2 regions of the Nocardioides korecus genome follow, and region 1 is predicted to be linked to the other one. Evidence: predicted binding sites of a transcription regulator. Region 1 holds the regulator's gene; the other holds the start of a gene.
The links. Region 1 encodes LexA, which represses DNA repair genes until DNA is damaged. Its sites were predicted from a motif close to TCGAACANNTGTTCGA; they were not measured.

Region 1 (14,713 bases):
TGACGGGCCTCGGCACCGTGGGTGTCCTTGGTCTCCAGCTCCTCGGCGCGGTTGTCGACGTCGTGACCGGTGGAGGTGGCCTCGACCGTCGCCGGCGTGGCCTCGGACTGGATCAGCTCGCCCGCCCCGCCGGTCTCCTCGATCGCCTCGTAGGACCCGGTCTCGAGCTGGCGCTGACGCTCCTCGGCGGAGTAGATGCCGAGCATGGAGCGCTCCTCGAAGGACAGGTAGTCCAGCGCCAGGCGGCGGAAGACGTAGTCCATCAGCGACTGCGACATCCGGATGTCGGGGTCGTCGGTCATGCCCGAGGGCTCGAAGCGCAGGTTGGTGAACTTCGAGACGTAGGTCTCGAGGGGAACGCCGTACTGCAGGCCGATGGACACCGCGATCGAGAAGGCGTCCATCACGCCGGCCAGGGTCGAGCCCTGCTTGCCGAGCTTGAGGAAGACCTCGCCCAGCTCGCCGTCGTCGTGGGCACCCGAGGTCATGTAGCCCTCGGCGCCACCGACGGTGAAGCTGGTGGTGCGCGAGGCACGGCTCTTGGGCAGACGCTTGCGGAAGGGCTTGTGGATCTCGACGATCTTCTCGACGACCTCGGGGGCCACCTCGGCCGCCGAGGACGTGGACTGACCCTGGTCCTTCTTGGCCTGGTCGGACTTGCCGTCGGACAGGGGCTGGCCGACCTTGCAGTTGTCGCGGTAGATCGCGGTCGCCTTCAGGCCGAGCTTCCAGCTCTGCAGGTAGACGTCCTCGATCTCCTCGACCGTGGCGGACTCGGGCAGGTTGACCGTCTTGGAGATCGCGCCGGACAGGAACGGCTGGCAGGCCGCCATCATCCGCACGTGACCCATCGGCTTGAGCGAACGGGCACCCATGGCGGTGTCGAAGACCTCGTAGTGCTCGGTCTTCAGGCCGGGGGCGTCGATGACGTGGCCGTTCTCGCCGATGAACTCGACGATCGCCTCGATCGACTCCTCCTGGTAGCCCATCTTCTTCAGGGCCCGCGGGATCGTCTGGTTGACGATCTGCATGGAGCCGCCGCCGACGAGCTTCTTGAACTTGACCAGGGAGAAGTCGGGCTCGATGCCGGTGGTGTCGCAGTCCATCATGAAGCCGATGGTGCCGGTGGGCGCGAGCACGGAGGCCTGCGCGTTGCGGAAGCCGTTCTTCTCGCCCAGCTTCTGGACCTCCGCCCAGGCCTTGGTGGCCTCCTTGTGCACGCCGGCGTCGTGGACGCCGAGGGTGCGGACCACGTCGTTGGCGGCCTGGTGCTTGCGCATGACGCGCTTGTGGGCGTCGGCGTTGCGGGCGTAGCCGGCGTACGGGCCGACGATCGCGGCGAGCTCGGCGGAGCGCTTGTACGACGTGCCGGTCATCAGCGAGGTGATGGTGGCGGCCATCGCGCGGCCGCCGTCGGAGTCGTAGCCCAGGCCCATCGCCATCAGCAGCGCGCCGAGGTTGGCGTAGCCGATGCCGAGCTGGCGGTAGTTGCGGGTGGTCTCACCGATGGGCTCGGTCGGGAAGTCGGCGAAGCAGATGGAGATGTCCATCGCGGTGATGATCACCTCGACGGCCTTGGCGAACAGAGGGGCGTCGAAGGTGTCGTCGTCCTTGAGGAACTTCAGCAGGTTCAGCGACGCCAGGTTGCACGAGGAGTTGTCGAGCGACATGTACTCCGAGCACGGGTTGGACGCGGTGATGCGGCCGGTCTCGGGGTTGGTGTGCCAGTCGTTGATCGTGTCGTCGTACTGCAGACCCGGGTCGGCACAGGCCCACGCGGCCTGGCTGATCTTGGTGAAGAGCTCGCGGGCGTCGACGGACTCGATGACCTCGCCGGTGTCGCGGGCACGCAGGCCGAAGGTGGTGCCGTCCTCGACGGCGCGCATGAACTCGTCGCTGACGCGGACCGAGTTGTTGGCGTTCTGGTACTGCACCGAGGTGATGTCGGCACCGCCGAGGTCCATGTCGAACCCGGCGTCGCGCAGCGCCCGGATCTTGTCCTCCTCCTTCATCTTCGTCTCGACGAACTCGACGATGTCGGGGTGGTCGACGTCCAGGACGACCATCTTGGCCGCGCGGCGGGTGGCGCCACCGGACTTGATGGTGCCCGCGGAGGCGTCGGCACCGCGCATGAAGGAGACCGGGCCGGAGGCCGTGCCACCGGAGGAGAGCAGCTCCTTGGAGGAGCGGATGCGGGAGAGGTTGAGGCCGGCGCCGGAGCCGCCCTTGAAGATGAAGCCCTCCTCCTTGTACCAGTTCAGGATGGAGTCCATCGAGTCGTCGACCGAGAGGATGAAGCAGGCCGAGACCTGCTGCGGCGACTGGGTGCCGACGTTGAACCAGACCGGGGAGTTGAAGGAGAAGTACTGGTTGACCAGCAGCCAGGTGAGCTCCTCGCCGAACACGACGCCGTCGGCCTCGGTCGCGAAGTAGCCGTTCTCCTGACCGCCCTTGACGTACTGCGTCACGACCCGGTCGATGAGCTGCTTGAGGCTCCACTCACGGGCGTCGGTGCCGACGGCGCCGCGGAAGTACTTGGTGGTGACGATCGTCGAGGCGTTGACGCTCCAGGTGGTGGGGTACTCCACGCCACGCTGCTCGAAGACGACCGCCCCGGTCTTCCAGTTCTGCTGGACGACGTCGCGTCGCTCCCAGGTGAGCTGGTCGTAGGGGTGCACACCCTCGGTGGAGAACGTGCGCTCGACCTTCATCCCACCCTTCTTGCGGGTGCCGCGTGCGTTCGTTCCGCTGACCGTCTCCGTCATGTCCCTGCTCCCTAGTGCTGCTCAGTGGTGGCGCTTCGCGTGGTGCGTCTGTCGGTGCTGCTGGTGGTGCCTCGGTGGTGCTCGGTCGTGCTGGGTGCTGCTCGGTGGTGCTGGTGGCCCGGTGCGGTCGCTTCCCCACGACCACACCGGGCTGATCGGGGTCAGCCGGTGGGCTGAGGTTGGTGCTCGCTGGGATCGCCGTCGAGCTGACGCTCGGCCTGGAGCAGCGCGATCTCGGTCTCGAAGTCGGCCGCGCTGGTGAAGGCCTTGTAGACGCTGGCGAAGCGCAGGTAGGCGACCGCGTCGAGCGTGCGGAGCGGACGCAGGATGGCCAGGCCGATCTCGTGGGCGGGCACCTCGGCCCAGCCCTCGGCGCGCAACGCGTGCTCCACGGTCTGCCCCAGGCGGGCCAGGTCGTCCTCGGAGACCGGTCGGCCCTTGCAGGCCTTGCGCACGCCCGCCACGGCCTTGTCGCGGGTGAAGGGCTCGCTGGTGCCGCTGCGCTTGACCACCATCAGCTGCATCTGCTCGACGGTGCTGAAGCGCTTCTCGCACGCGGGGCAGCTGCGGCGGCGGCGGATCGCGGACCCGTCGTCGGTGACGCGAGAGTCGAGGACCCGGGTGTCGGTGCTGCGGCAGAACGGGCAGTGCATCGCGGGGCCTCCTCTCACGGGGCGCAGGTGGTCTGCAGGACGTCCCAGAGGTAGAACCTGTGGTTCGACCTGTGGATTCCGGTGGGAAAACCCGCCTGCCCTGTGGGTAAGTCGGGATTTCTGTGACACCAGATGTGGATAACTACAACGTTGTAACTACTAGATGTAGTGGTAACCGTACGCGGGGTGGCGGTGGTGCGCAACACACTCCAGCGATTGATCCGGCGGTGGCGTCGGACCCTCGACGTTGTCCCAGGTCACGGGCCGGGAGAGGTCTGGATTCGTCATGCGGGGCACCCTGCCACCGAGGTCCGACAAGACCCTGGGGACGACCGCGGGGCCTGTGGAGAAGCGCCGGCGAGCCTTCTCGCCGCTCCCCCACGCGACCCCCGGCACAATGACCCCGTGGACCGCGCCCCCTTGCCCCGACGCCGACTGCTCACCCTCGCGACCGGCACGGCCCTCGCGGTGGTGGTCTGGGTCCTCCTGGTCGTCGCGGCCGTGCGGCTGGTGGGTGCGGCCTCCGACCGAGGGGTGGGCGGCTGGCTGCTGGTGGTGCTCGTGTCGGCCGGGGCCGCCGCCGCCCTGTTCGTCGGGCTGCTCCTCGGCGTACGACTGGTGGCCGTGGTGCGTCGCCGCGAGCCTGCTCCCGCACCCCCACGTCCCAAGGGCGGCAAGCGCGCCGCACGCTGACGCCCGGGGGTACGCCGCCGCGCCCGTGTGGGTGCCGCCGCGTAGGGTCCGACCTCGTGATCGCACGATGAGCAAGATGGACGCCCAGCGCGCCATGCGCGAGGCCAAGTGGGCCCGCACGCAGGCGCGAGCTGCCCAGGCTGCGACGACCCCGGCGGGCACACGCCCGCGTCCACCCGTCGCGCCACCTGCGGACCGCGCGCCGGCCCCGGGCCGGGACACCCCGCCCGACACCTCCGGGGCTCCGACCACCTCGGCCTCGGCCGAGGCGCTGTGCGGTCACGCCTCGATGAACGGGCGCACCTGCACCCGCCCGGCGGGCCACCCGCAGAAGTCGCACCGTTACTCCTGAGCCTCCTGGTGACCTCTGGGACGCAGCACCACCATGGTGACGTCGAGGTCCGCACGGTCTGTCCACAGGGCGGCTCGTCGGTGTAGCGAGTCCTGAGCCGGGGTAGTTGACTCCCCGATGTCTCGGGATCGACTCAAGGAGTGATCGATGCGCCCGCTCACCCGCGCACTCGCCACCACCGCCCTCACCGGCTGCCTCGTGCTGTCCTCCGGGTGCGGCGGCAACCCCACCCCAGCTCCCCCACCGAAGACCTCGCCCAGCCCCACGGCCTCCGCGTCCTCCGCCCCGACGCCCCCGGCGCTCCCCGCTGCGGCCAGGGAGAAAACGAAGGCCGGCGCGGTTGCATTCGCGAAGCACTACGTGTCGCAATTGAACTACGCCGCATTGACGGGTGACGTAGGCGAGTTGCGAGCCCTTGCTCTGGGTTCGTGCGCGGGGTGCCAAGCGCTAACGTCGGGGATCGCCAAGGTTTACGTCAACGGAGGCAGTATCCGAGGGGGAGAATGGACCGTCGTTGGCTCCAAGACCTATGGATTCACCCAGGGCCACTTCTTCTTGGACCTAGCCATCCGGTCCAGTCGTCAAGTGGTCAAGGAGTCCAAGACTTCGACACCCCGCACGTTCCCAGGATCCCGGGGGCAACTTCGTGCCTTTGTTCTTGAGCGACGCGCGGGTGCATGGCGTGTTTCTGAACTGGATCCCAAGGCATGAGGCACATCGGACTCATCGCCTGCGCATTCCTGCTTGCGTTGACACTTCCAACTGTCGCCCTGGCGGACTCCGGAAACGGTGTGAGCCCTAACGACGCAAAGGACTACTTCAGCGTTTTGCTTTCACGCGCCAAGAAGGGACAGGCGATAAAGGCCCCGCGTGCAGTCGCCCCAAGCAGCGTGTCCAGAGCATCAACAACTGAGCCGGCGCGACGAAGCGCGCCGACGGTCCGGTACGCCTATCGAACGCCCTGCGGCGGCGGGATTGGCAACCCCGCCACAGGTGCGTCGGTCTGCCCCGGCAACATCTGCGGGCCGGGTCAGACCATGTACCGACTGTGGCGAATTACGACTGCGGCAGAGCAGCCGCTGGGGCTCACCTGCACCGGCGGGGCCGGACCACCGGCTCTCCCCGCAGCGCTGGCTGCTCCCCCGCCGCCCCAGGTCACGGACGCGATGGTGCTGACGGCGTTCCGGCGCATCCCGGTGCCGGGGCTGAGGTCGATCAGCCAGCCGGCGGGGAAGACGCTCATCAACTTCGACACGATCTTCCACACCCAGGCGCAGCCCCTGACGCGGAACGTCACGCTGCTGGGGCAGCAGGTGCGGCTCGCCATCCGGCCGGCCCGCTTCACCTGGGTGCACGGGGACGGGACCAGCAGCACGACGACGACCCCGGGGGCGGCGTACCCGAGCAAGGAGGTCGTGCACCGCTACCAGCACGCCCACACGACGGTGGAGCACCGCGTGGTGGTCACCTGGACGGCGCAGTGGTCGCTCAACGGCGGCCCGCTGCGGCCGGTCACCGGGACCGTCACCACCACGGGCCCCGCGACCCCGCTGCGCGTGGCCGAGGCCAGCCCGGCCCTGTCCGGCGAGGGCCACTGAGGCACTGCTCGAGCCACCTCGGGACCGAGACACCGCTAGCGTCACCCCATGCTGCTGCGCCGACGTCCTCACCTGCCTCGGACCACCGGTGACGCCGGGACAACCTCCCGTCGACTCACCGCGGGGTACGCGGTGCTCGCGGCCACCGACACCTGGCTGGCCGGACGCCCTGAGGCGTGGGCGCACCGGGCCCGGGTGATCACCAAGCCCGCTCTGATGCCCACGCTCGCGGGCTCGTTGCTCCTCGCCCCGGGCGCCGCCACCTCGCCAGTGCGGTCCTCCACCCTCGTCGCCGAGGTGGCCGGGTGGGGTGGCGACGTCGCCCTGCTGCGTGAGGGCACCGGAGCCTTCCTGACCGGGGCGGGCAGCTTCGCCGTGGGCCACGCGGCGTACCTGTCGGGGTTCTGGAGGCACCGTCGACGCGAGCCCCTGCTCGACGCACTGGGTCCGCGCGTCGTGCTGGCGACCGCGGCGACCACCACGCCGGTGATCGCCGTCCTGGCCGGGCGGCACGACCGGGTCCTCGCCCTCGCCGTCCTGGCGTACGCCGGCGCGCTGGCCACCATGACCAGCGCCGCGCTCCACCTCGACCGGGAGCTGCCGACCCGCGCTCGCGTCCTCGTCGGGGCGGGGGCCGTCCTGTTCCTGGTCTCCGACACCGTGCTGGCGTGGAGGACCTTCGCACCGCCGCCAGCGCTGCCCCCCGCACCGGGGCCGGCGGCGGAGCTCACCTCACCCGCCACCGGGGTGCCGGCACCCAGCCCACGACCCGACCCGTGGGAGCGCCTGGTGATGGGGACCTACACGACGGCTCAGCTGCTGATCCGTCTCGGAGCCGGTGCCGCCGGCACACCGAGCGTGGTCTCGACGACGGACGCACGGCTCCGCGCCTGAGTGATCGCCGTCTCGACCGGCTGGACGTGACCGTGGGGCGGAACCGGTGTGATGCGGTCCCGCCCCACGTCTTCCCCTGCGCCACCGACCCGGGTCGAGGAGGTCGGTGGCGCGAGCAGTGTGATGCCTCAGCCGAGGGGAACGGCGAGCTTCTGGCCCTCGCTGAGCGAGGACGACGGGAGCGAGTTCAGCTCCTGGATCTGGTGCACCGTCTCGCGGATGTGACCCGGGGCGGCGACGTCTGCGGCGATCCCGTAGAGCGTGTCGCCCGCGTGGACCGTCACCACGCGCACCGGGGGCGGCGTGCCGGCGTCGCGGGTCGCGACCGCGGAGAACCCGCCGAGGGTCAGCAGGACGGTGAGGGCCGCACCCAGGAACACCGCGAGCGCGGTCAGCCGACCGCGCCGGGTCAACCGCACCCGGCTGCGGGCCGGGGCCGGGGCGGCCCGTCGCGCGGTGGCCCGCCGGGGGCCGGCGGTGCGCTGCTGCGGCACGACCAGGGCGAGCCGACGGTCGCCGTAGTCGAGGTCGAAGACCGTGGCGAACTCGACGTCGGTGGCGTCCAGGACCGGGCCCGCCGAGCGGACCAGGGCCTCGAACGCGGAGTCGTCGTGGACGTGGGGGGTGATGTTCAGCGTGCTCATCGGTCAACCTCTTTCGGGGAAGTGCCCGCTCCGGGTGGAGCGGACGAGGGAAGCGACCCCTGCTTGGTGTGTGCTCCGATGTCTATCGGCGACCACCGACAAGACCTTCCGCCCGGACGGGCTGGACCTTGGATCGGTGACGTCCGAACAGACATTCGATCGAACACATGAGCGACGTTAGAGCACGTGTTCGAACGGAATCAAGCATTTCGTCGAACAAATGTTCGGACGGGCTCGGCGCTGAGCGCGACACGCCGTTCGAACATGTGTTTGAAGTGACCCGTGTGACTGGACTAGGTTCCCTTCCATGGCGACTCGCGAATCCTCGAACGGCAAGAGCACCGCGGGTCGCGTCACGGAGCTCCCGGACGCGGCCCCCGACAGCACGGGACTGACCCCACGTCAGCAGCGCATCCTCAACGTGCTGCGCGAGAGCATCGAGAAGCGCGGCTACCCGCCCAGCATCCGCGAGATCGGCGAGCTGGTCGGCCTGACCAGCTCCTCGAGCGTGGCCCACCAGCTGCGCGTGCTCGAGCAGAAGGGCTTCATCAAGCGCGACCCCAACCGGCCGCGCGCCCTCGAGGTCTTCATCCCCGAGCTGATGGCCGCCCGTCGTGCCATCAGCGAGGCCGACGAGGCCGGCTACGACCCCACCGGGTCCGGCGACGCCATGCCGACCGCCACGATGGTGCCCATGGTCGGGCGGATCGCCGCCGGTGGGCCGATCCTGGCCGAGGAGCGGGTGGAGGAGATCTTCCCGCTGCCGAAGTCCCTGGTCGGCGACGGCACCCTGTTCATGCTGGAGGTCGCCGGCGATTCCATGATCGACGCGGCGATCTGCAACGGCGACTACGTGGTCGTCCGCAAGGAACAGACCGCCGAGAACGGCGACGTCGTGGCCGCCCTGCTGGACGGCGAGGCCACGGTCAAGACCTTCCAGCGCAAGGACGGGAAGGTGTGGCTGATGCCCCACAACGACGCCTACGACCCCATCGACGGCACCTACGCCACCATCCTGGGCAAGGTCACCGCCGTCCTGCGGAGGATGTGATCCCGAGATTGTGTGACTGCTTTGTCCGTTTTGGGTGACTAGGACGGTTTTGCGGCGCATGATCACGGGGTGACCCGACGTACGACCTCTGCCCTGGCTCTCGTGACCGGCGCCCTCGTGGCGTCCGGTGCCGTTGTGACCGTCGTCCACGGCGGCGCGGAAGCGGCGCCCGGCCCCGGCGCCACCCGGGAGCAGGCCGGTGTCCAGGCTGTCGCGGCGCCGCCCGTCACGGTGCGCACCTCGTCGATCGGGAGCAGGCGCGGGACGTCGGCCCCGACCGGCGCCCCCGCGCTGCCGAAGCCGGCCGCCACCGCCGGGTCGACGTCCGTGCCGACCAAGCCGCTGCGTCACGGCTCGCCGGTCCACGTGGTCGCCACCAGCAACCTGCTTGCCCGGCCGACCCACGGACAGGCCGCGGTCGACGCCCTGGGGGGCCGGATCCACGAGGCCGCCCGTCGCAGCGGCGTCAGCGCCGGTCGCCTGCGCCAGCTGCTGACCACCGACTCCACCGCCTGGGTGGGTCGCAACGGCAGCCTGTTCTACCTCGACCCCGCCGCCCACCGCGTCGAGGCGGGCGCGGCCACGACGTCCGGCCCGAGCACGACGGCTCGACTGGCCCTGCCGGCCGACCAGACCTTCAAGCTGCACAGCAACCCGGGCTCGACGCACAAGATCTTCCTCGACATGGACGGGGCCTACGTCAGCGGCACCGGCTGGAACTACAACGGTCTCGCCGCCGGCTCCGTGGCCGGCGTCAACGGCGGCGGCAGCACCTTCACCGAGGCCCAGGACGCCTGGATCCAGGAGGTCTGGCGCCAGGTCTCGGAGGACTACGCGCCCTTCGACATCGACGTCACCACCGAGGACCCCGGTGTCGCCGGCTACACGCGCTCGAGCGACACCGACACGGCGTACGGCACCCACGTCGTGTTCACGATGAACTCCGCCACCAAGTCCAAGCTCTGCAACGGCGTCAACTGCCTCGGCCTGGCCATGGTCGGCACCTTCGACCTGGTCGACTCGGCCGGCGTCTACCAGCCCGCCTGGGTCTTCGCCGACGCCACCACCAACGCCACGATCGCCGCACAGGGCGCCGCCCACGAGGCCGGCCACACCCTGGGGCTGAGCCACGACGGCACCAAGACCGCCGGCGCGGGCAGCTACTACGCCGGGACCGCCGCCTGGGGTCCGATCATGGGCTTCGCCACCAACCGGGCGTTGAGCCAGTGGAGCAAGGGCGAGTACGCCGACGCGAACGAGACCCAGGACGACCTGGCCGTGATCGCCGCCAACGGCGCTCCCCTCAAGGCCGACGACCACGGCGACACGACCGCCACCGCCGACCAGCTCGGCGCCGCGACGTCGTACGCCGCGACCGGGATCATCTCGACGCGCACCGACGTCGACGTCTTCGCCGTGGACCGTGCCTGCACGGGCACCTTCACCGCCAGCGCCTCCGGGATCGGCGCGCAGACGGCCCTCGACCTCTCCCTGTCGCTGCGCGACTCCACCGGCGCGCAGGTCGCCTTCAACAACCCCGCCAGCGGCAACACCGGCGGGTCGTGGCCCCAGTCGACCGGCATGAACGCCGCGATCTCCACGACGCTGGGGGCGGGGCGCTACTACCTGACCGTCGACGGCGTGGGCGCCGGCGACCCGACGAAGACGGGTTACTCCGACTACGCCAGCCTCGGGCAGTACACCCTGGCCGCCTCGGGCTGCAGCGCGGCCACCGCCTCCCCCACGACGCCGGCCCCCTCGATCACCCCCACCCCGACGCCCTCGCCCACCGGCTCCCCCTCGACGGCACCGGTCACCGCACCGGAGCACCCCCCGACGGTCACCGTGAGCGCCTCCCCGACCACCCCGCCCGTCACCATCCCGGCGCTCTCGCGCCCCGGCGCCCCGCGGATCGGCTCGGCCTCCTCGGGCTCGTACGGCGGCTCGGTCACCGCGACCGCTCGCTGGACCCCGCCGCTGACCCTGGGCGGCGCCCCCATCACCCGCTACCGCGTCGCCGCGCGCAAGCTCGACTCGCGCAACCGCACCGTCGCGACGTACTACGCCTCGTCCTACTCCGCTCCCACGGCCCGCAGCCTCTCGATGCGCCTGCCCCGCGGTCGCTACCAGTTCGTGGTGATGGCGTGGAACAGCGTGGGGGCCTCCACCTGGTCGTCGGCCTCGCGGATCGTGACTGCTCGCTGAGTCGCAGACCGGGGCGGGCTGGGTGGCTCTTCGAGGGTGACCTCGGCGTCATGCCCACACATTTGTGTAGCAACTGCAGCTCGTCGACCCGCTGACGACGCCGTTGCTACACATTTGTGTGGCAACGGCGCTCGAGGACCCCCGCCCCCGTCAGGACCTAGCGGGCGTCGGAGGCGAGGCGGGCGAGGGCCTTGCGGACGACGGCGGGGTCCTCGGTGGTCCACATCGGGGGGAGGCTGGCGCGCAGGAAGCCGCCGTACCGCGCGGTGACCAGGCGGGGGTCGAGGACGGCCACGACGCCGCGGTCGGCGGTGGTGCGGATCAGGCGGCCGGCGCCCTGGGCCATCAGCAGCGCGGCGTGCGAGGCGGCGACCTGCATGAAGCCGTTGCGCCCCGCCTGGTCGGCGGCCTTCTGGCGCGCCGACATCAGGGGGTCGTCGGGCCGCGGGAACGGGATCCGGTCGATCAGCACCAGCTGGCAGGTGTCGCCGGGGACGTCGAGGCCCTGCCACAGGCTCAGCGTGCCGAAGAGGTTGGTGTGGGGGTCCCCCACGAACTGGCGCGAGAGCTCCGGCAGCTGGGCCTCGCCCTGGGCGAGCGTGGTCAGGTGGGGCAGCGCCTCGCGGACGTGCTCGGCCGCGGCCTCGGCGGCGCGACGGCTGGAGAACAGCCCGAGCGTGCGACCGTCGGCGGCGTCGACCAGCTCGGTGATCTCCTGCAGGTGAGCGGCGGTCAGCCCGTCGCGCCCCGGCTGGGGCAGGTGGCGGGCGACGTAGAGGATGCCTTGCTTGCCGTAGTCGAAGGGCGAGCCGACGTCGAGCCCGGTCCAGGTGCCCTCCTGCGCCGCGGTGGCCCGCTCCGAGGGCCACATCCCCAGTGACCCCGCGACGGCGTCGAAGTCGCCGCCGAGCTTGAGGGTCGCGGAGGTGAACACCACGGTCTTCTCGGCCAGCAGGCGGTCGCGCAGGGTGCCGGCGACCTCGAGCGGGGCCACGCAGAGCGCAAAGCCGCCCCGGTTGCGCTCGCGCTCGTTGATCCACAGCACGTCGCGGTCCGAACCGGCCGCCATCCGCTCGGCGGTCGCGAAGATCTCCTGGGCCCAGCCCTTGGCCTGGGTGGCGCCGGCATCCGCGGGCTGCGCGGCGCCGGGCTGCTCGCGCGGGAAGGCGGAGACCAGCGTGCGCGCGGCGTCGCGCACCTGGGCCAGCGCGTCGGCCAGCTCGGCCGGCACCGACTCCAGCCGTCCGCCGCCGGCGGCCTCCATCGCCGCCGCGAGGGCCTCCCCCGCGTCCCCGAGGTCCACGGCCGCGTCGCCCTCGACGTAGCGCTCGGCCCGGCGGCTCGTGCGGTCGACCTCGGTGGCGGTCAGCTCGTCGGTGGCGGCCTGGGTGACCCGGGCGACCAGCTCGTGGGCCTCGTCGATCACCGCGACGTCGTACTCCGGGATCATCGGGACGCCCTCGATCGCGTCGATCGCCAGCAGGGAGTGGTTGGTGATGATCAGGTGCGACTGCGCGGCCCGCTCCTTGGCGCGCTCGGCGAAGCACTCGGTGCCGAAGGGGCAGCGGGTCGCGCCCAGGCACTCCCGCGCGCTCACGCTGACCTGGCGCCAGACCCGGTCGGTGTGGCGCGGGGCGTGGTCGCGCTCGCCGGTGCCGCCCTCCTGGGCCTCCTCCTCCACCCACTCGCGCAGGGCCAGGACCTCGGCGCCGAGACCGCCGGTGGGCAGGTCGACCAGCGTGCCCTGGTCGTCGGGCACGCCCTCACGCACGCGGTGCAGGCAGGCGTAGTTGGACCGGCCCTTGAGCACGGCGTACGACGTCTTCTCCTCCACCGCCCCCATCAGCGCCGGGAGATCGCGCTCGACCAGCTGGTGCTGCAGGGCCAGGGTGGCGGTCGCGATCACGACGCGCTTCTCGTGGAGCAGCGCGGGGACGAGGTAGCCCAGCGACTTGCCGGTGCCGGTGCCGGCCTGCACCAGGAGGTGGCGACCCTCCTCCATCGCGGCGGCCACGGCCTCGACCATGGCGACCTGACCGGGTCGCTCCTGGCCCCCCAGGGCCCTCACGGCGGTGGACAGCACCTCGCTCGCACCACGTCCGGACCCCTCGACCACCCGAGCACCCTACGTGTCCGCAAGGACACCGGTGGCCACGACCTGCGGACCTGGGGACGGCGCGCCCGCGGGTTCAGGAGGGGCGTGACCAGACCAGCTCGGCCAGGAGGCCCACGTGGTCGGTGTGGGGCACCTCGACGGTCCAGGTGCGCACCCCGAGCAGCTCCTCGGAGACCAGCACGTGGTCGATGGCGATCACCGGGCGCAGCCAGCTCTCGCGCCAGCGCGAGGGCCAGGTCGGCTGCCAGCCCGAGCCCGCCTCCTCCCCGGCGTCGCGCACCCCGGCCCCCAGTACCCGGCGGAAGGGCTGGTGGTCGCGCGTCGCGTTGAGGTCTCCTGCGAGCACGACCGGTCCGTCAGCGGCCGCCACGGCGGCCCGCAGGCGCCCCAGGTCCGAGGCCCACCGCCGCGGCGAGACCACCGGCGCCATGGTGTGCGCCGCCAGCAGCGTGAACGGCCGCGGGCCCGCGACACGCACCTCGTAGCCCCCGTTGGCCAGCCGCAACGAGCGCAGCGTGCGCAGCCCCCACCGCGACACCACCACGGTGCCGTCCGCCCCGGTCGAGGCCCGCCCGGCGCGGTGCGGCAGCAGGGCCATGAGGCCGGCGGCCTCCAGCCGCGCCAGGCACGCGGGCGTGACCTCCTCGAGGACCACGACGTCGACGTGGTGGCGCGACACCGCGCGGACCACGGCCCCCGCGTCCCCGGCTCCGAACTCGAGGTTGGTCGTCATCACCGTCGGTCCCGACCCCGGGGACGACGACGCCGTAGCGGCACCAGCAGGCGCGGCGGCGACGAACAGCGGAGCGAGCACGACCACGTGCACCGCCAGCCCCACCACGCTCGTGACCGCCACGCCGGCGCGGACGCGGCGCCAGGCTGCGGGCACGCCGCTCCCCCGGGCGCGGCGCACGCGCCCGAGCGCGGCCCGGCAGCGAGGACGACCAGGAGGGCGGCGTACCCCAGGACGGCGTAGGAGGAGAACGACGCCGCGGCCACGACGGGCCCGTGGTCACCGGGCAGGAACCGCGTCAGGCTCAGGACGACGAGCCCCGCGGTCGCCAGGACGACCGACGTCCACCACCCCCGGAGCACGTGGACGGGCGCCCGGCTCAGCTGCTGGAGTACGCCGAGAGCTCGCCCGCGAGCGACTCGTTGACGCGCGCGACCAGGGACGTGCCCTCGCCGGTGTGCTCCATCGAGACCACCTCACCGTGGTCGTGCACCTTGCTGAGCAGGTCGCCCCGGTCGTAGGGCAGCAGCACGGCGACCTCGACCGCCGGGCGGGGCAGGTCGGCCTCGACCGCGGCCAGCGCCTCGGCGATCCCCTCGCCCGTCCGGGCCGAGACCACGACGGAGTGCGGCTCGCGCTGGCGCAGCCGGGCCAGGACCATCGGGTCGGCGGCGTCGGCCTTGTTGATGACGATCAGCTCGGGCACCTTGTCGGCCCCGATCTCCGCGAACACCTCGCGCACGGCCGCGATCTGGCCCTCGGGGTCGGGGTGGGAGCCGTCGACGACGTGCAGGACGAGGTCGGAGTCGGCCACCTCCTCCAGCGTCGACCGGAACGCCTCGACGAGCTGGTGGGGCAGGTGGCGCACGAACCCGACCGTGTCGCTCATCGTGTAGACGCGTCCGTCGCTGGTCTCGGTGCCGCGCGTGGTGGGGTCCAGCGTGGCGAACAGCGCGTCCTCGACGAGCACCCCGGCGTCGGTGAACCGGTTGAGCAGCGAGGACTTGCC
Region 2 (14,713 bases), on a different contig from region 1:
ATCGGCAGCGCCGACCGGACGCCGTGGCGCCGGGCCGGGTAGTTGGCGGCCAGGACCACCCCGCGGTGCCCGCCTCCCACGATCACCGGGACGTCGGCCAGGTCCGGTCGGTCACGGGTCGCCACGGACGCGAAGAAGGCGTCCATGTCGACGTGCAGGAACGGGCAGTCGTGGGACAGGTCGAGCCTCACCGCGCACCACCGTGCCGGGGCGTGCCGGTCAGGACCCCGGCAGGCTGCGCGGGGAGCTCCGGGTCGGGTTCAGCGAGTGGCGACGACGTGCAGCTGGCTGGCCACGGTGAGGTACTCCGGGCGGGTGGAGGCAGCGCGCTCCAGCTCCAGCAGCGCCGCCGATGCCCCGGGCTCGAGGTCGAGCAGCGAGGACGGCACCAGGTCGGTGAACACGCGCACCCCGTGGATGCCCGCGACGGTGAAACCGGCCTGCTCGAGCAGGTCGGTGACCTCCTCGGCCGCGAAGCGTCGCTCGACGCCGCGCGAGCCCTCCCGGGCGACGTCGCCGACCAGGAGCGCCGAGGCCTGCGAGAAGTGTCCGGCCATGGCCCGCGCGAGCACGGCCGCGTGACGCTGACCGACCACGAGCGACAGGCTCCCGCCCGGACGCAGCACCGAGGCGATCGTGCGCAGCGCGGCCACGGGGTCGTCGACCAGGCCGAGCACCCCGTGGCAGAGCACCAGGTCGAGCCCCCCGTCCGGCGCCAGCTCGGCCAGGCCGGCCAGGTCGCCCTGGAGACCGGTGACCCGGTCGGCGACGTCCTGCTCGGCGGCCCGTCGGGCCAGCGCGGCCAGGGCGTCGGGGCTGGGGTCGACCACCGTGACGCGGTGGCCCCGCCCGGCGACCCGCACCGCGAACCCGCCGGTGCCGCCGCCGATGTCGAGGACGCGCTGCTCGCGCGGCTCCCCCGCGTCGCCAGCGCCGCCGTTCGCCGCTGCTGCGCCCGCCGAGCCCTCGAGGAGGGACTGGACGGCCTCCCAGACCACGGCGGTGCGGGCGCTGGTACGGCGTTCGTAGGGGCGTTCCACGAGGGCCACTCTAGGGGCCCGCCCGGGCCACGGCGCTCGGGCTCGGCGGCCGGTCGACTCATCCGGCGCTCCCGGGGCTGCGGTGCCACAGCTTGCGTGCCACCTCGCCGGTGACCGTGCCTGGCGACGGACCGGCCGGGGCCACGTCGGCGTACGGCGACACCCTGAACCCGCTGGTGTGCACCAGCACCCGGGTGGGACCCGTCCCACCGACCCCACCGGGTCCGCCGGACCCGTCGGCCGCCGCCGACGACCTCGTCGCGCCGTCGGGCTCGTGGCCCGGCCGCGTCATCCGCGCGTGCACGGCGTCCATGCCGGCGGTGGTCCACAGGTCGTGCAGGGCACCGAGGTCCCAGGCGCCGGTCGCTCGCACCGAGACCCCGCGGCGTCCGGTGCGGCGCAGCTCGCCGCGGACCACGAGCAGCCAGCTGCCGAACACGGTGGCGGCGTAGGGACCCTGGGCGTCCTCGAAGAAGGTGGCGTCGACGGGCCCGGTCCCGTCGTCCAGGGTCAGGAAGACCACCCGACGCCCCGAGCGGATCGGCGGGGTCTGGGTGGCCACCTTGACCCCGGCGACCAGGAGCTCCGAGTGGCTGCGGGCGGCAAGCAGGTCGACGGACCGGGTGGTGCCGAGACGGTCCAGGAACGCGGTGTGGAAGTCCACGACGTGGCGGCTGGCGTCGAGCCCGAGGATGTCGAGCTCGGCGCGCACCCGGTCGGAGTCCGTCATCTCCGGGAGGCCGCTGCCGTCCCGGGCGCCGGTGTCGGGCAGGTCGAGCGACAGCTGCACCGACGACGCCTGCGGTCGCCGCACGGTCGGGGTGGACGGGACCGGGAGGGCACCGGTGGGAGCGGTCGCGGACGGGAGGTCGGTGGTGCGTCGCGTCCCGGTGGTGCCGCGGCCCCGCGCACGCCTCCAGGTGGCTGTCCGGTCGGAGGACCGCTGCAGCCGGTCGAGGTCGCCGACCTCCAGGAGCAGGTCGCGACGGGTGACCCGGTGCCGGCGCCCGGCGCCCGCGGTGGCCCCGATGCCGTGCACGGAGTCCAGGGCCCCGGCCTGGACCAGGCGCTCGAGCACGGGCCGAGAGACCTGGGTGCGCTGCCAGAGGTCGGTCAGCGAGACGTACGGCGCCCCCTCCCGGGCCACCACGATCCGCTCGACCTCACCGTCGTCGATCCCCCGGACCTCCGACAGCGCGATCCGGATCCCCCACCCGTGACCGGACCAGGGGGGCTGGTCGCCTCGACCAGGGGCCGGAGCGCCGCCCGGCTCCTGGCTCGGGCGACCCATCGGGTCCGGCCACGGGTCGTCGGTCCTCTGGTCGTGGACCTGGCCGCGACCGGGGTGATCGCGCGGTTCCTCAGCCCTCGCGAGGGGCAGCGTCCGGTAGATGCCCCCGCGCGGTCGGATGCGGTCGGTGGTCGCCTGGATCCCCAGGCCCTCACCCGGCTGCGGGAGCGGGGTGGCGTCGGGCAGCTTCTCCACGGCGTACGCCGACCCGCTGGCGTTGACGTCGAGACCCAGGATCGCGATGCCGAGGTGACGGGCGTCGTCGAGGATCAACCGCTTGGGGTACATCCCGGGGTCGTGGGTCAGCAGCCCGGAGATGAAGTGCGCCGGGTAGTGGGCCTTGAGCCAGGCCGACTGGTAGGTCGGCAGCGCGAACGCGGCGGCGTGGGCCTTGCAGAAGCCGAACGACGCGAAGGCCGCGATCACGCTCCAGAGCTGCTCGACCACCGGGAGCGGGTAGCCGCGTCCGAGTGCGCGCGGGAAGAACCACGTCCGGGTGTCGGCCATCCCCTCGGCGTCGCCCAGGGCCCGGCGCCGCACGTCGCCCTCGGCGTAGGTCACCCCGGCGAACTCGGCGATCATCTCGATGACCTGCTCGTGGTAGACCACCACGCCACGGGTGCGCTCCAGGATCGGCCGGAGGTCCGCGTGCAGGTAGCGGGCCTCGCGCCACCCCTGCTTGACCTCCAGGTAGGGGGTGATCATGTCGCTCTTGACCGGCCCGGGCCGGAACAGCGAGATGTCGGCGATGATGTCCTCGAAGGTCTCGATGCCGGACTTGCCGACGAGCTCGCGCTGACCGGGTGACTCGATCTGGAAGACGCCCAGGGTCTTGGCCGCCGAGATCATGTCGAAGGTCCGGGAGTCGTCGAAGGGCACCTGCACCTCGTCGTCGAGGTCGACCTCGATCCCCTCCACCCGGCGGATCTCGGCCACCGCGTGCGCCATCGAGGACTGCATCCGGATGCCGAGGACGTCGAGCTTGAGCAGACCGAGGTCCTCGACGTCGTCCTTGTCGAACTGGCTCATCGGGTAGCCCAGGGCGCTCGGCTCGACGGGGGTCCGGTCGAGCAGCGAGCGGTCGGAGAGCAGCACCCCGCACGGGTGCATGGCGATGTGCCGCGGGAGCCCGTCCAGGCTCTCCACCAGCCGGAAGAACAGGTCGAAGCTGCCCCACTCCCCAGCGGCGGCCTCACGGGCGAGACCCGTGGCCCGCAGCTCGGGCAGGTCGCGCAGGGCGAGCCGGGCGTCGCGCGCCCGGACGTGCGGGAACGCCTTGGCGATGGCGTCGACCTCTCCCACCGGCATCCCCAGCGCCGCCCCGACGTCACGGATGGCGTGGCGCACCTTGTAGGTGTCCATCATCGACACCGTCGCGCACCGCACGCGGCCGTAGCGCGCGAAGATCGCGTCGTAGACCTCCAGCCGGCGGGCGGACTCCACGTCGATGTCGATGTCGGGCAGCGAGCGCCGCAGCGGGGACAGGAAGCGCTCCATCAGCAGCCCGTGGCGCAGCGGGTCGACGCCGGAGATGCCGAGCAGGTAGTTGACCAGGCTGCCGGCCCCCGACCCGCGCGCGGCGCTGCGGATGCCCATGTCGCGCACCATCGCGGTGACGTCGCCGACGGTGAGGAAGTAGGGGGCGTACCCCAAGATCGAGATCGTCTCCAGCTCGTCCAGGAGCCGCTTCCAGATCCGCTGGCGCGGGGCACCGCCGTAGCGGCGGCCCACCGCGGCCTCGCACCGGGCGCGCAGCGCGGCGTCGGCGGCGGTCTCGCCGCGGACGGTGATCGCGGGCCGGGCCGCACCGACGATCTCGAGCTCGGGGAGGTGGACCTCTCCCAGCCCGAGATCGGCACCGGGGTCCAGGACGCACCGGTCGGCCACCGCGCGGGTGGTCGCGAGCAGGTCGCGGGCACCCCGCTCGCCGAGGCCGGCCTGCCGTCCGACCTCCTCGGCCACGAGCCGCATCTGCTGGCCGGACTTCAAGAACCCCTCGGCGTTGCGCCGGTCGAGGTGGCGCAGGTCCATCGGCACCAGCCGCCGGGCGGCGTCCAGCACGTCGATCGTGGGGGCGTCGAGCCGGTCGGCGTAGCGCACCACGTTCGTCAGGACGACCGGGACGTGCGGGCCCCGGCCCGACCGACCCGCGGCCACCCCGACCATCCGGGCGGCGTGCGTCGCCGTGCCCGGCCCAGCACCGGGAAGCCGGTGGGAGACCACCTCGACGACGACCTGCTCGCGCCCCACCAGGTCGCACCAGCGCCGCAGCACCGTCGTCGCGAGGTCGTCGCGCCGCGCGGTGGCACAGCGACCGAGCTCGGAGGCCGGCCCGAGGAGGACGCGTACGTCGTGCCCCGCGACGTGCTCGGCCACCAGCGCGTCGTCGCAGACCGGCGTGCCCCGCGCGCCGGCCCGGTGGGTGGCCGAGACCAGCCGGCACAGTGCCGCCCACCCGTCGCGGCCGCTGGCCAGGAAGGTGACCCGGGGCAGCCGGGCGTCGCGGGAGGCCCCTCCCCGGACGGGCGTGCGCGACCCGGCGCCGGCCCTGGGCACGCGGCTGCCGACGACGCCGTGCTCCGACGGCACGGCCGGGTCGGGGGTCAGGGCCAGGTCGACCCCCAGGATCGGCCGGATGCCGGCTGCCCGGGCCGCCTTGACGAACCGCACCGCGCCGTAGGTGCCGTCACGATCGGTCAGGGCGAGCGCGTCCATCTCCTGCTCGGCGGCCCGCTCCACCAGGACGTGGGGGTGGGACGCACCGTGCTGCAACGAGAAGCCCGAGGCCACGTGCAGGTGCACGAACGGGTCCGGCACGTCGTCTCCTGGGATATCGTCGGGGCAGTCAGGGGTCGGGGGGGCGGGAGCGTCGGGCCGATCAGGCCACCCGGATGGGGAGGTGCTCGGTCAGCCCGAGCGAGGTCTCCACCAGGGCCAGGAAGTGGTCGGCGTCGCGGACGAGGTCGTCGGCCTCGCGCTCGGTCACGGCCCGTCGCGACCCGGCTTCGGCAGCCGCCCGCTTGGACGCGCCGGCGGCGAAGAAGGTCGCCCACTCGGACAGCTCGGGGGCCACCTCGCTCAGCAGGACCCAGGCGTTCTTCTGGCGCCCCCGCCGCGGCGCCGAGACCGGTCGTGCCCGGGCGGCGAGCAGCGCGGCGGTGGCCCGGAGGGCGGAGACGTGGGCGTGGGCGTAGCGCTCGGGGACGGTCGGTGCGGTGATCGCCTCGCGCAGCGACTCCGCGGCCCGCTCCAGGTAGGAGTGGGTGGCCGCCGGCAGGAACGACGGGGCGTGCATGCCGCGCCCGCCGGAGATCCTCGTGGTGGTCATGTCGACTCCCTCAGTCCATCGCCCGGGTGAGCTGCCAGCTGCCCTCGGCCCAGCTGAAGACCAGGTCGAAGACCCCGTAGCCGGGGTCGTGCCCGGGCGCGGACGCCGCCGCCACCCGGCCCCGGGCCGCCGCCACCCGCCACACCTCGCGCTCGCGGAGCAGGTCGGCGTCGGCGACCGAGCCCCCGGGACCGCCGGGGACGAGAGCACCACCGGGCACCGGGTCACCCGTGCGCCGTGCCCACCACGCGCCGGTCTCCACCCAGTGCGCGACCACGTCGCGCACCTGCCAGAGCCGGCCCCGCCACAGGAACTGCTCCGGGTCCTCGTCCGCACCCCGGCGCACCTCCACCGGATCGTCGTAGCGCCGCATCCTGCTCCTCCTCGTGATGTCTGCAGCCGTCTCGACCCGCTGTCAGCGCCCCGGTGGAGGATGGGGGTCGAGGTCATCCCCCACCGAGGCAGTCGTTCGAACACGTGTTCGAACAAGGACCAAGGTACACCGGCGGTCCGACAGGACGTCAAGACCGGATCGGCGCTACGTTCCGTGCATGTCGCCAACCGACGAGCACCCCTCCGTCACCCGCTTCCGCGCCGAGCTCGCCTCCCGCGGTGGCACCGGCCGGATCGTCGTCCTGCCCGACTCCGTCCACACCGCCGCGCTCGCCGCCGAGGCGCTGGGGTGCGAGGTCGGCGCGATCGCCAACAGCCTGCTGTTCCGGGTGCCCGCTCCGTCCGACGGACCGGACACGGCCGCCGGCGACGCGCCCCGCGACGCGGCAGCGGCCGGCGCTGCGGGCGAGCCGGTCCTGCTGCTCACCAGCGGGGAGCACCGGGTCGACACGGGGCGCGCCGCCGAGCGGATCGGCGTACCTGCCCTGACGCGGGCCGACCCCACCTTCGTGCGCCGCCACACCGGCCAGGTCATCGGCGGGGTCTCCCCCTTCGACCACCCGGCCCCGCTCCGCACGTTCCTGGACCCCTGGCTGGCCCGACACGAGGTCGTCTGGGCCGCCGCCGGCCACCCCGCGGCCGTCTTCAGCACCACCTACGAGGAGCTGCAGCAGATGACCGGCGCCACCGTCCTCGACGTCACCTGAGCCACCAGCGCACTGCCCAGGAGCTCCACCTCCTCGGGCGACCGATGACGTTCTGGGGTGATCGTTCGGCCGAAGAGGTGACCTTTCCCCGGTTGACCGGGGAAACGCACCGGACCTCCGCGGCCGATCAGACGGGTGGTCGGCCGAACGTTCACCCGACCACCCGACTGGTCCCCGGCCAGCCGGGGATCAGTCGGTCCCCCGGCACCGCCTAGGGTGAGGCGCATGGCGCGGGTGGCGGTCGTGGGGGGCGGGTACGCCGGGCTGGCGACCGCGGCGCGGCTGGCCAAGCTGGGCCACGAGGTGACCGTCCTGGAGGCCGGTGACCGGGTCGGCGGGGCCGTCGGCTTCGTCGAGAAGGACGGGTTCCGCTGGGACGCCGGGCCCTCCCACACCCTGCTGCCGGCGGTGCTGCGCGACCTGTTCCGCAAGTCGGGCCGCCCGCTGGAGCGCGAGCTCGACCTGGTGCCGGTGCAGCCGGGTCGCCGCCACGTGTTCGAGGACGAGACCGTGCTGGACCTGCCGGTGGGCAGCCGCGGGGACCAGATGGCCGCCTGGGACGAGCTCGGGCCGGGCCTGGGCGCCAGCTGGTCGGCGTACGTCGACACCTTCGCCGACGACTGGGAGGCGCTGCGCCGCGACTACTTCGAGCGGCCGTGGTCGCGCGAGCACGCCGGCAAGCAGGCCACGGCGCTGCTCGGCACCCGGATGACGCTGCACAAGCTCCTCCTGCGCTCGTTCAAGGACCCGCGTCAGCGCGAGGTCGCCGGCCTCGCCGCCACGATGGAGGGGCACGACCTGCGCAACGTGCCCGCGTGGGTGGGCCTGTGGACCTACGTCGAGCAGAACTTCGGGATCTGGACCTCCCCCAGCGGCATGGGCGCGCTGGCCGAGGCGCTCACGGGCCGGCTGCGCACCCGCGGCGTGACCGTCCTGACCGGCACCCCGGTGATCGACCTCGTCCTGCACCAGGGCCGGGCCTGCGGCGTGCGCACCCCGCAGGGCGTGGTCGACGCCGACGTCGTGGTGGTCGCGGTCGACCCCCGCCGGATGCCGGCCCTGGCCCCCCACGTGCAGCGCACCACCCCCGCCGTGCCGCCCGTGGTGTGCCACGTCGGCCTGGTCGGCGAGGTCCCGGACCTGCCCCACGAGACGGTGCTCCACGGCAACCCCCTGATGGTGGTCCGCACGGGCGGTCGGGCCCCGGAGGGCGCCCACGCCTGGACGGTCCTGGCCCGCGGCCAGATCGCCGAGGACGTCATGACCGCCGTGCAGCGCGCCGGCATCCGGGTGCGCGACCAGGTCGAGGTGCGGGTCGACCGCAGCCCGCTGGACCTGGTCCGGGCCTGGAACGGGTCGCCCTCGGGCGTGCTGTGGCAGGGCCGCGCCACCGTCACCCGCCGCCTGGGACCTCGTACGCCGATCCCCGGCGTGCTCGCCGCCGGCGCCCACGCCACGCCCGGAGCCGGGCTGCCCTCGGTCGGCCTCTCGGCCGCCCTGGTCGCCCAGGTCCTCGGCCCCGCCGACTGACCCGACCGACGAGCCCCCTCAGGCTGAGAGCGACAGCGCCGACCAGATCTCGCGCGTGGCCTTGGAGCGGTTCAGCGTGTAGAAGTGCAGCCCGGGCGACCCGGCGGCCAGGAGGTCGTCGCACAGCTCGGTCGCGATCGCCATCCCCTCGGCCCGCACCGCCGCGGCGTCGCCCTCGTGGGGCAGGATCCGCGCCAGCACCTCGGGGGGCATGTCGCGCCCGGAGAGCTCCACCATCTTGGTCATCGAGCCGATCCCCAGGATCGGCATGATCCCCGGGATGATCGGCATGTCGACCCCGGCCGCGGCGGCCCGCTCGACCAGCCCGACGTAGTCCGACGCGCGCAGCACCATCTCGGTGACCGCGAACTCCGCGCCCGCGTCCTGCTTGGCCCGCAGGACGGCGACGTCGTCGTCGAGGGAGGCCGCGTCGCGGTGGCCCTCGGGGAACGCCGCGACGCCGATGGAGAGGTCCTCGGTGCGCCGCACCAGCTCGACCAGGTCGGAGGCGTGGTCGACGCCGCCCTCGGTGGGGACCCAGTCGGTGCCCGGGCCGTCGGGCGGGTCGCCGCGCAGGGCCAGCACGTTGTGGACCCCGGAGCGGACCAGGTCGGCCAGGATCCGCTCGAGCTCGGCGGTGGTGTGGCCCACGCAGGTCAGGTGGGCCATCGGCAGCAGCGAGGTCTCCTGCGCGATCCGGGCCGTGATGGCCAGGGTCCGGTCACGGGTGGTGCCGCCGGCGCCGTAGGTCACCGAGACGAACGTCGGGTCCAGCGGCTCGAGCTCGCTGATCGAGCGCCACAGCACCTCCTCGCCGGCCTCGTCCTTGGGCGGGAAGAACTCGAAGGAGAACGACCGGCCGTCTCCTCGCAGGAGGTCGCCGATGCGCCTGGCATCGATGCGTGGGGCCCCGGACATGTGGTTGAGCCTACGGGGCTAGTCTCGCCGGGTGACCGCGCTGCACACGGGTTGGGACGCCGCACGGTTCCGCGCCGACGTCGAGGCCGCGCTCCAGGACTTCGTCACCGCGCGCATCCGCGGGCTCGGCGACCTCGGCCCGGATGCCGAGCGCCTGCTCGAGCACGCCCGCACGAGCGTCTCGGGCGGCAAGCGCCTGCGGGCCGCCTTCTGCTGGTGGGGTCACCAGGCCGTCGAGCCGGTCGCCGGCGGCCCCGGCGGCGGGGACGAGGCCGCCCTGCTGCGCGCGTGCGCCGCCCTGGAGCTGCTCCACGCCAGCGCCCTGGTCCACGACGACCTGATGGACGCCTCCGACGTGCGCCGTGGCCGGCCCTCGACCCACCGCGCGTTCGAGCAGCTGCACCGCGAGCAGGGCTGGACCGCCGGCTCCGAGCAGTACGGCGCCTCCGCCGCGATCCTGCTCGGCGACCTCCTGCTGAGCTGGTCCGACGAGATGCTGCGCACCTGCGGCCTGCCCGCCGAGCGGGTCCTGGCCGCCCTGGGCTACTTCGACCTGACCCGCACCGAGGTCGTGGCCGGTCAGTTCCTCGACGTCTCGGTGCAGGCCCGCGGCACCGCCGACGTCGAGACCGCGATGACCGTGCTGCGCTACAAGTCCGCGAAGTACTCCATCGAGCGGCCCCTGCACATCGGCGCCGCGCTCGGCGGCGCCACCCCCGAGGTCGTCGACCAGCTCACCCGCTTCGGCCTCCCGCTGGGCGAGGCCTTCCAGCTGCGCGACGACCTGCTGGGCGTCTTCGGCGACCCCGAGGTCACCGGCAAGCCCGCCGGCGACGACCTCGTCGAGGGCAAGCGCACCGTGCTGGTCGCCCTGGCCCTGGACGCCCTGCCGCCGGCGCAGGCCCGTCTGCTCGACTCCTCGCTCGGCCAGCCGCTGGACGCCGTCCGGGTCGCGCAGCTGCGCGACCTGATCGACTCCTCCGGGGCGCGCGAGCAGGTCGAGACCGTCATCGACCACCTCACCGGCACGGCGCTGACGGCCCTGGACCGCGCGTCGGTGCACGACGACGCCCGCGAGGCACTGGTCGCGCTGGCCGACCAGGCGACCCGCCGCACCGTCTGACCGGCCACGCCGGCCAGCTCCGGCCCGGTCCGGCGGCACCGCGGACCCCGGGTGGGGCAGCGCCTACAGCGCGATCGCCTGCGCCCGCCGCTTGACCTCGGAGCCGCGGTTCTCGCGCAGCGCGTCGATCGGGCGCCCCGGGAGGGTGTCGTCGGGGGTGAACATCCAGGTCAGCATCTCGTGCTCGGTCCAGCCGCCGTCCGAGAGCATCGTCAGCAGGCCGGGGACGCCCTTGACGATCTCGCCGTCCATGATCAGCTCGGCCGGGACCTGCTGGCCCGCACCGGGCACGGGCACGGCCGCGGCGAGCTGGTGCTCGCGGATGAACTGGCGCACCTTGCTGACGGTCACCGACAGCGCGGTCGCGGCGTCCTTCCAGTCCAGCCATGCGGGGATCAGGACCCCGAGGTCGACCTGGCTGCTGTCCGGAGAAGGGTCGTTGCTCACGCAGGCCATGCTGCCACCACGCCGCCCCCGACGCCTCACCTCCCCGGTCACGGACCCCCGAGCGCCTAAACTCCAGCGAGTCGGGTCCCTTCCCCGTCCCGGCGCCTGGAGGAGACGTGAACCGCACCGCCGACGCGTTGGTCGGACAGGTCCTCGACGGCCGCTACCGCGTGGGTCCCCGGATCGCGCGCGGCGGGATGGCGACGGTCTACGAGGCCACCGACCTGCGGCTGGACCGCACGGTGGCGGTCAAGGTCATGCACGAGGGCCTGGCCGACGACGACGAGTTCGTCCGCCGCTTCCAGCGCGAGGCCCGCTCGGCGGCCCGCCTGTCGCACCACAACGTGGTCTCGGTGTTCGACACCGGCGACGACGACGGCACCCTGTTCCTGGTGATGGAGCACGTCCCGGGTCGCACCCTGCGCGACGTGGTGCGGGCCGAGGCGCCGGTGTCGCCCTCGCGCGCGCTGGCCCTGGTCGAGCCCGTGCTGGCCGCGCTCGGGGCGGCGCACGCGGCCGGCCTGGTGCACCGCGACGTCAAGCCCGAGAACGTCCTGCTCGCCGACGACGGTCGGGTCAAGGTCGCCGACTTCGGGCTCTCCCGCGCGGTCAACGCCGAGACCCAGCACACCGCGACGGGCGGGGTGCTGATCGGCACCGTCTCCTACCTCTCCCCCGAGCTGGTCGTCGCCGGGGCCGCCGACGCGCGCGCCGACGTCTACGCCGCCGGTGTCCTGGTCTACGAGCTGCTCACCGGCCACAAGCCGCACCAGGCCGACAGTCCCCTCCAGGTCGCCTGGAAGCACGTGCACGAGGACATCCCGGCCCCCTCGGCGCGGGTGCCCGGCATCCCGGCGTACGTCGACGCGCTGGTGGCCCGCGCCACCGCCCGCGACCCCGACCTGCGGCCGGCCGACGCGCGCGTCCTGCTCCAGCAGGTGCGCCGGGTGCGCACCGCCCTCGACCAGGGCGTCACCCGCGACGACGACCTGCTCGCCGACCTCACCTCCACCAGCCGGCTGCACGGACGGGAGGGGTACGCCGACACCGGTGACGAGCTCCCCGACCAGATCCTGGCCCCCGCCGACCTCGGCCGGGTGCTGGACCGCGAGCACGACGCCCGCGAGGACCCGCACGGCCACCTCCTCGAGCCGGCCGGGGCCCGCACGTCCACCACGCCTGGCGGCCCTGGCGGCCCGGCGCTGCTCGCGCCCCAGCAGCGGACCGGCGGCCCGGACGAGCCCACCACGTGGACCCGTCGCGGCGCCTACGACGGGGCCGGCGTCCCCGACCAGGGGACCGACCGGACCGACCAGACCGACGACTGGGCCGGCTGGACCGAGCCCACCGGCCGGACCGGCGGCCCCACCGACCCGACCGGCCCGGTCTCCCCGGCGGCGCCCCGTCGCCGCGGACGCGGCCCGCTCACCCTGGTCGCCGTCCTGCTCCTCGCGCTGCTGGTCGGTGTCGGCGGCTGGTGGTTCGGCGTCGCCCGCTACACCGCGACCCCCGGCGTGCTCGACCTGACCACCGCGGCCGCCAAGGCCCGCCTGGCCGACGACGGCCTGTCCCTGCGCCTGGCCGGGCAGGGCTGGTCCGAGACCGTCGCCAAGGGGCACGTCCTGCGCACCGACCCCGCCCCGGGCGACCGCGTGCTCAAGGACGGCACCGTGGGCGTGGTCCTGTCCCGCGGCCCGGAGCGCCACGACGTACCCGTCCTGCGGGGCTCCACCCTCGACGACGCCCAGCAGGCCGTCCTGGACGCGCACCTCGACTTCGGTCGGGCCGTGCAGCGCTACGACGACTCCGTCCCGCGCGGTGAGGTCATCTCCAGCGACCCCAAGGCCGGCACCCCCCGGCCCCGCGGCAGCGCCGTCGACGTCGTCGTCAGCCGCGGACCCCGCCCGATCCCCGTCCCGGACTGGACGGGCAAGGACGCCGACAAGGCGACCACCGCGCTGCGCAAGCTCGGCTTCGAGGTGACCACCACCCGTCAGCACAGCGACACCGTCGACCAGGGCGAGGTCGTCACCCAGACCCCCGACAGCGGCACCGGCGCCAAGGGCGACACCGTCACGCTGGTGGTCTCCCAGGGCCCCGTCCTGGTCACGGTCCCGCGCATCACCGGCATGGGGCTGGCCGACGCCCGCGCCGCCCTGGAGGCGGCCGGGTTCAGCGTCCGGGTGACCCACGCGTCGATCTACCTGGGCCTTCAGTACGTCGCGTCCTCCTCGCCCGGGTCCGGCGACCGCGCCCCGAAGGGCAGCACGATCGTCGTCCGGGTCGTCTGACCCCGTACCGTCCGGAACCGGGCCCGACCCCAGCTCCAGCACCGGTCCGGACCCGTCCCGGACTCGTCCCGGAGCCGTCCTGCGGCCCCGGACGCCCTCGTCCCACGTGTCACTTCTGCCCCTTCAGTCACACGGGTCACGCTGGTAACGTCGCGAACCGTGCCCGGCGCGCCCACGTGCCGGACGACGAGAAGCCGCCGTCGGACCGCTGCGTCCGGCGACTACGGAGGCCACCGTGACCCGCACCCGACACCCCCAGCCGCCCGAGTCGACCCGGACCCCGCCGCGCCGGGTCGCCCGGGCAGGAGCCGCCGGCGTCGCCACGCTCGTCGCCGCCGTCGGGCTCGGCGGCACGCTCGCGCCGACCCCGGCCGTCGCCGCCCCCGGCGCCCACCCGACCGTCGCCCACCCCGCCCTCGCGGCGGCGGCCTCGACGGGTCGTCGCTGGCCCGGGCACCCCGATCGCTACCTCCTCGCCCACCGCGTCCGCCCTGGCGAGACCGCGACCTCGCTGGCCGTGCGCTACCACGCCTGGACCCGGGAGCTGGTGCGGCTGAACCACCTCGGTCACGGCCGCGCCCTCTACGTCGGTCGGGTCGTCACGATCCCCGTCGTGGTCTCGGCCTACCGCCGGGCCTACGGGCACGGTCCCGCCTCCGGCGGACCATCCGGGGGCTCGAGCTCGGGCTCGGGCTCCCACGCGACCTCCGGCGGGGGCTGGCGGCACGCGGACCTGAGTCGTCGGCAGGTGGCCGGCGTGGTCCGGCGCACCGCGCGGCGGCACGCGGTCCCCTCCTCCCTCGCCCTGGCGATCGCCTGGCAGGAGTCGGGCTGGCAGCAGCGCCGGATCTCCAGCACCGGCGCGATCGGGGTGATGCAGGTGATGCCCGACACCGGCCGCTGGATGAGGGCGTACGCCGGTCGCCCGCTGCACCTGCGCGACACCCACGACAACGTCCTGGCCGGGGTGCTCACCCTGCGGGTCCTGCGCGCCTCGACCAAGCACGACCGCGCCGCCATCGGCGCCTACTACCAGGGCCTCGGCGCGGTGCGGGAGCACGGCCTCTACCGGGACACGAAGGCCTACGTGCGCTCCGTGCGGGCCATCCAGTCGCGGCTCGTGCGCACCGGGTCGCCGTACTGAGCCACCGGGCCGCGCACCTCCGGGTCCCGGGTCGCCGCACCTCGGCCGGTGCCGCCTAGGCTGCGCGCGTGCAGCAGAGGGACGAGCGTCGGGTCGCCCTCGCCGCGACCCTGGCCCTGCTCGGCATCACGGCCGCCTGGGGATCGACGTTCTTCCTGATCCACGACCTGCTGAGTCGCGTGCCGGTCCCGGACTTCCTGGCCGTGCGGTTCGCGATCGCCTCGGTCGCGATGCTCGCGGTCGCCCCGCGCGCCGTCACCCGGCTCCCCGCCGCGGCCCGGCGGCACGCGGTGGTCCTCGGGGTGCTGTACGCCGGCGCCCAGCTCCTCCAGACCGCCGGGCTCGCGCGCACGCCAGCCAGCGTCTCGGGCTTCATCACCGGGCTGTACGTCGTGGCCACCCCCCTGCTGGCCGCGCTCGTGCTGCGCACCCGGATCGGCCGGGCGACCTGGCTCGCGGTCCTCGTCGCCGTCGCCGGGCTCGCGGTGCTGACCCTGGGCG

Region 2: a site for LexA is predicted at 6,129-6,144, ahead of ACYVDA_RS06525 (DUF6504 family protein). Genes of this name have one in related genera too.

Annotation. Positions count from the first base shown of each region.
Region 1 is NZ_BAAGZO010000002.1:267,038-281,750, reverse strand. It holds gene ACYVDA_RS04610 (vitamin B12-dependent ribonucleotide reductase) at 1-2,765, opposite strand, end outside; gene nrdR (transcriptional regulator NrdR) at 2,927-3,418, opposite strand; gene ACYVDA_RS04600 (hypothetical protein) at 3,824-4,111, shown strand; gene ACYVDA_RS04595 (hypothetical protein) at 4,179-4,463, shown strand; gene ACYVDA_RS04590 (DUF6318 family protein) at 4,611-5,174, shown strand; gene ACYVDA_RS04585 (hypothetical protein) at 5,501-6,061, shown strand; gene ACYVDA_RS04580 (lysoplasmalogenase) at 6,110-6,955, shown strand; gene ACYVDA_RS04575 (LysM peptidoglycan-binding domain-containing protein) at 7,084-7,599, opposite strand; gene lexA (transcriptional repressor LexA) at 7,907-8,650, shown strand; gene ACYVDA_RS04565 (M12 family metallo-peptidase) at 8,753-10,855, shown strand; gene ACYVDA_RS04560 (ATP-dependent DNA helicase) at 11,013-12,971, opposite strand; gene ACYVDA_RS04555 (endonuclease/exonuclease/phosphatase family protein) at 13,045-13,860, opposite strand; gene hflX (GTPase HflX) at 14,084-14,713, opposite strand, start outside.
Region 2 is NZ_BAAGZO010000003.1:58,053-72,765, reverse strand. It holds gene dinB (DNA polymerase IV) at 1-191, opposite strand, end outside; gene ACYVDA_RS06540 (methyltransferase domain-containing protein) at 261-1,040, opposite strand; gene ACYVDA_RS06535 (DNA polymerase III subunit alpha) at 1,099-5,148, opposite strand; gene ACYVDA_RS06530 (SAV_6107 family HEPN domain-containing protein) at 5,210-5,659, opposite strand; gene ACYVDA_RS06525 (DUF6504 family protein) at 5,670-6,032, opposite strand; gene ACYVDA_RS06520 (YbaK/EbsC family protein) at 6,211-6,759, shown strand; gene ACYVDA_RS06515 (phytoene desaturase family protein) at 6,985-8,289, shown strand; gene metF (methylenetetrahydrofolate reductase [NAD(P)H]) at 8,308-9,207, opposite strand; gene ACYVDA_RS06505 (polyprenyl synthetase family protein) at 9,239-10,330, shown strand; gene ACYVDA_RS06500 (Rv2175c family DNA-binding protein) at 10,394-10,777, opposite strand; gene ACYVDA_RS06495 (PASTA domain-containing protein) at 10,894-13,068, shown strand; gene ACYVDA_RS06490 (transglycosylase SLT domain-containing protein) at 13,304-14,212, shown strand; gene ACYVDA_RS06485 (DMT family transporter) at 14,281-14,713, shown strand, end outside.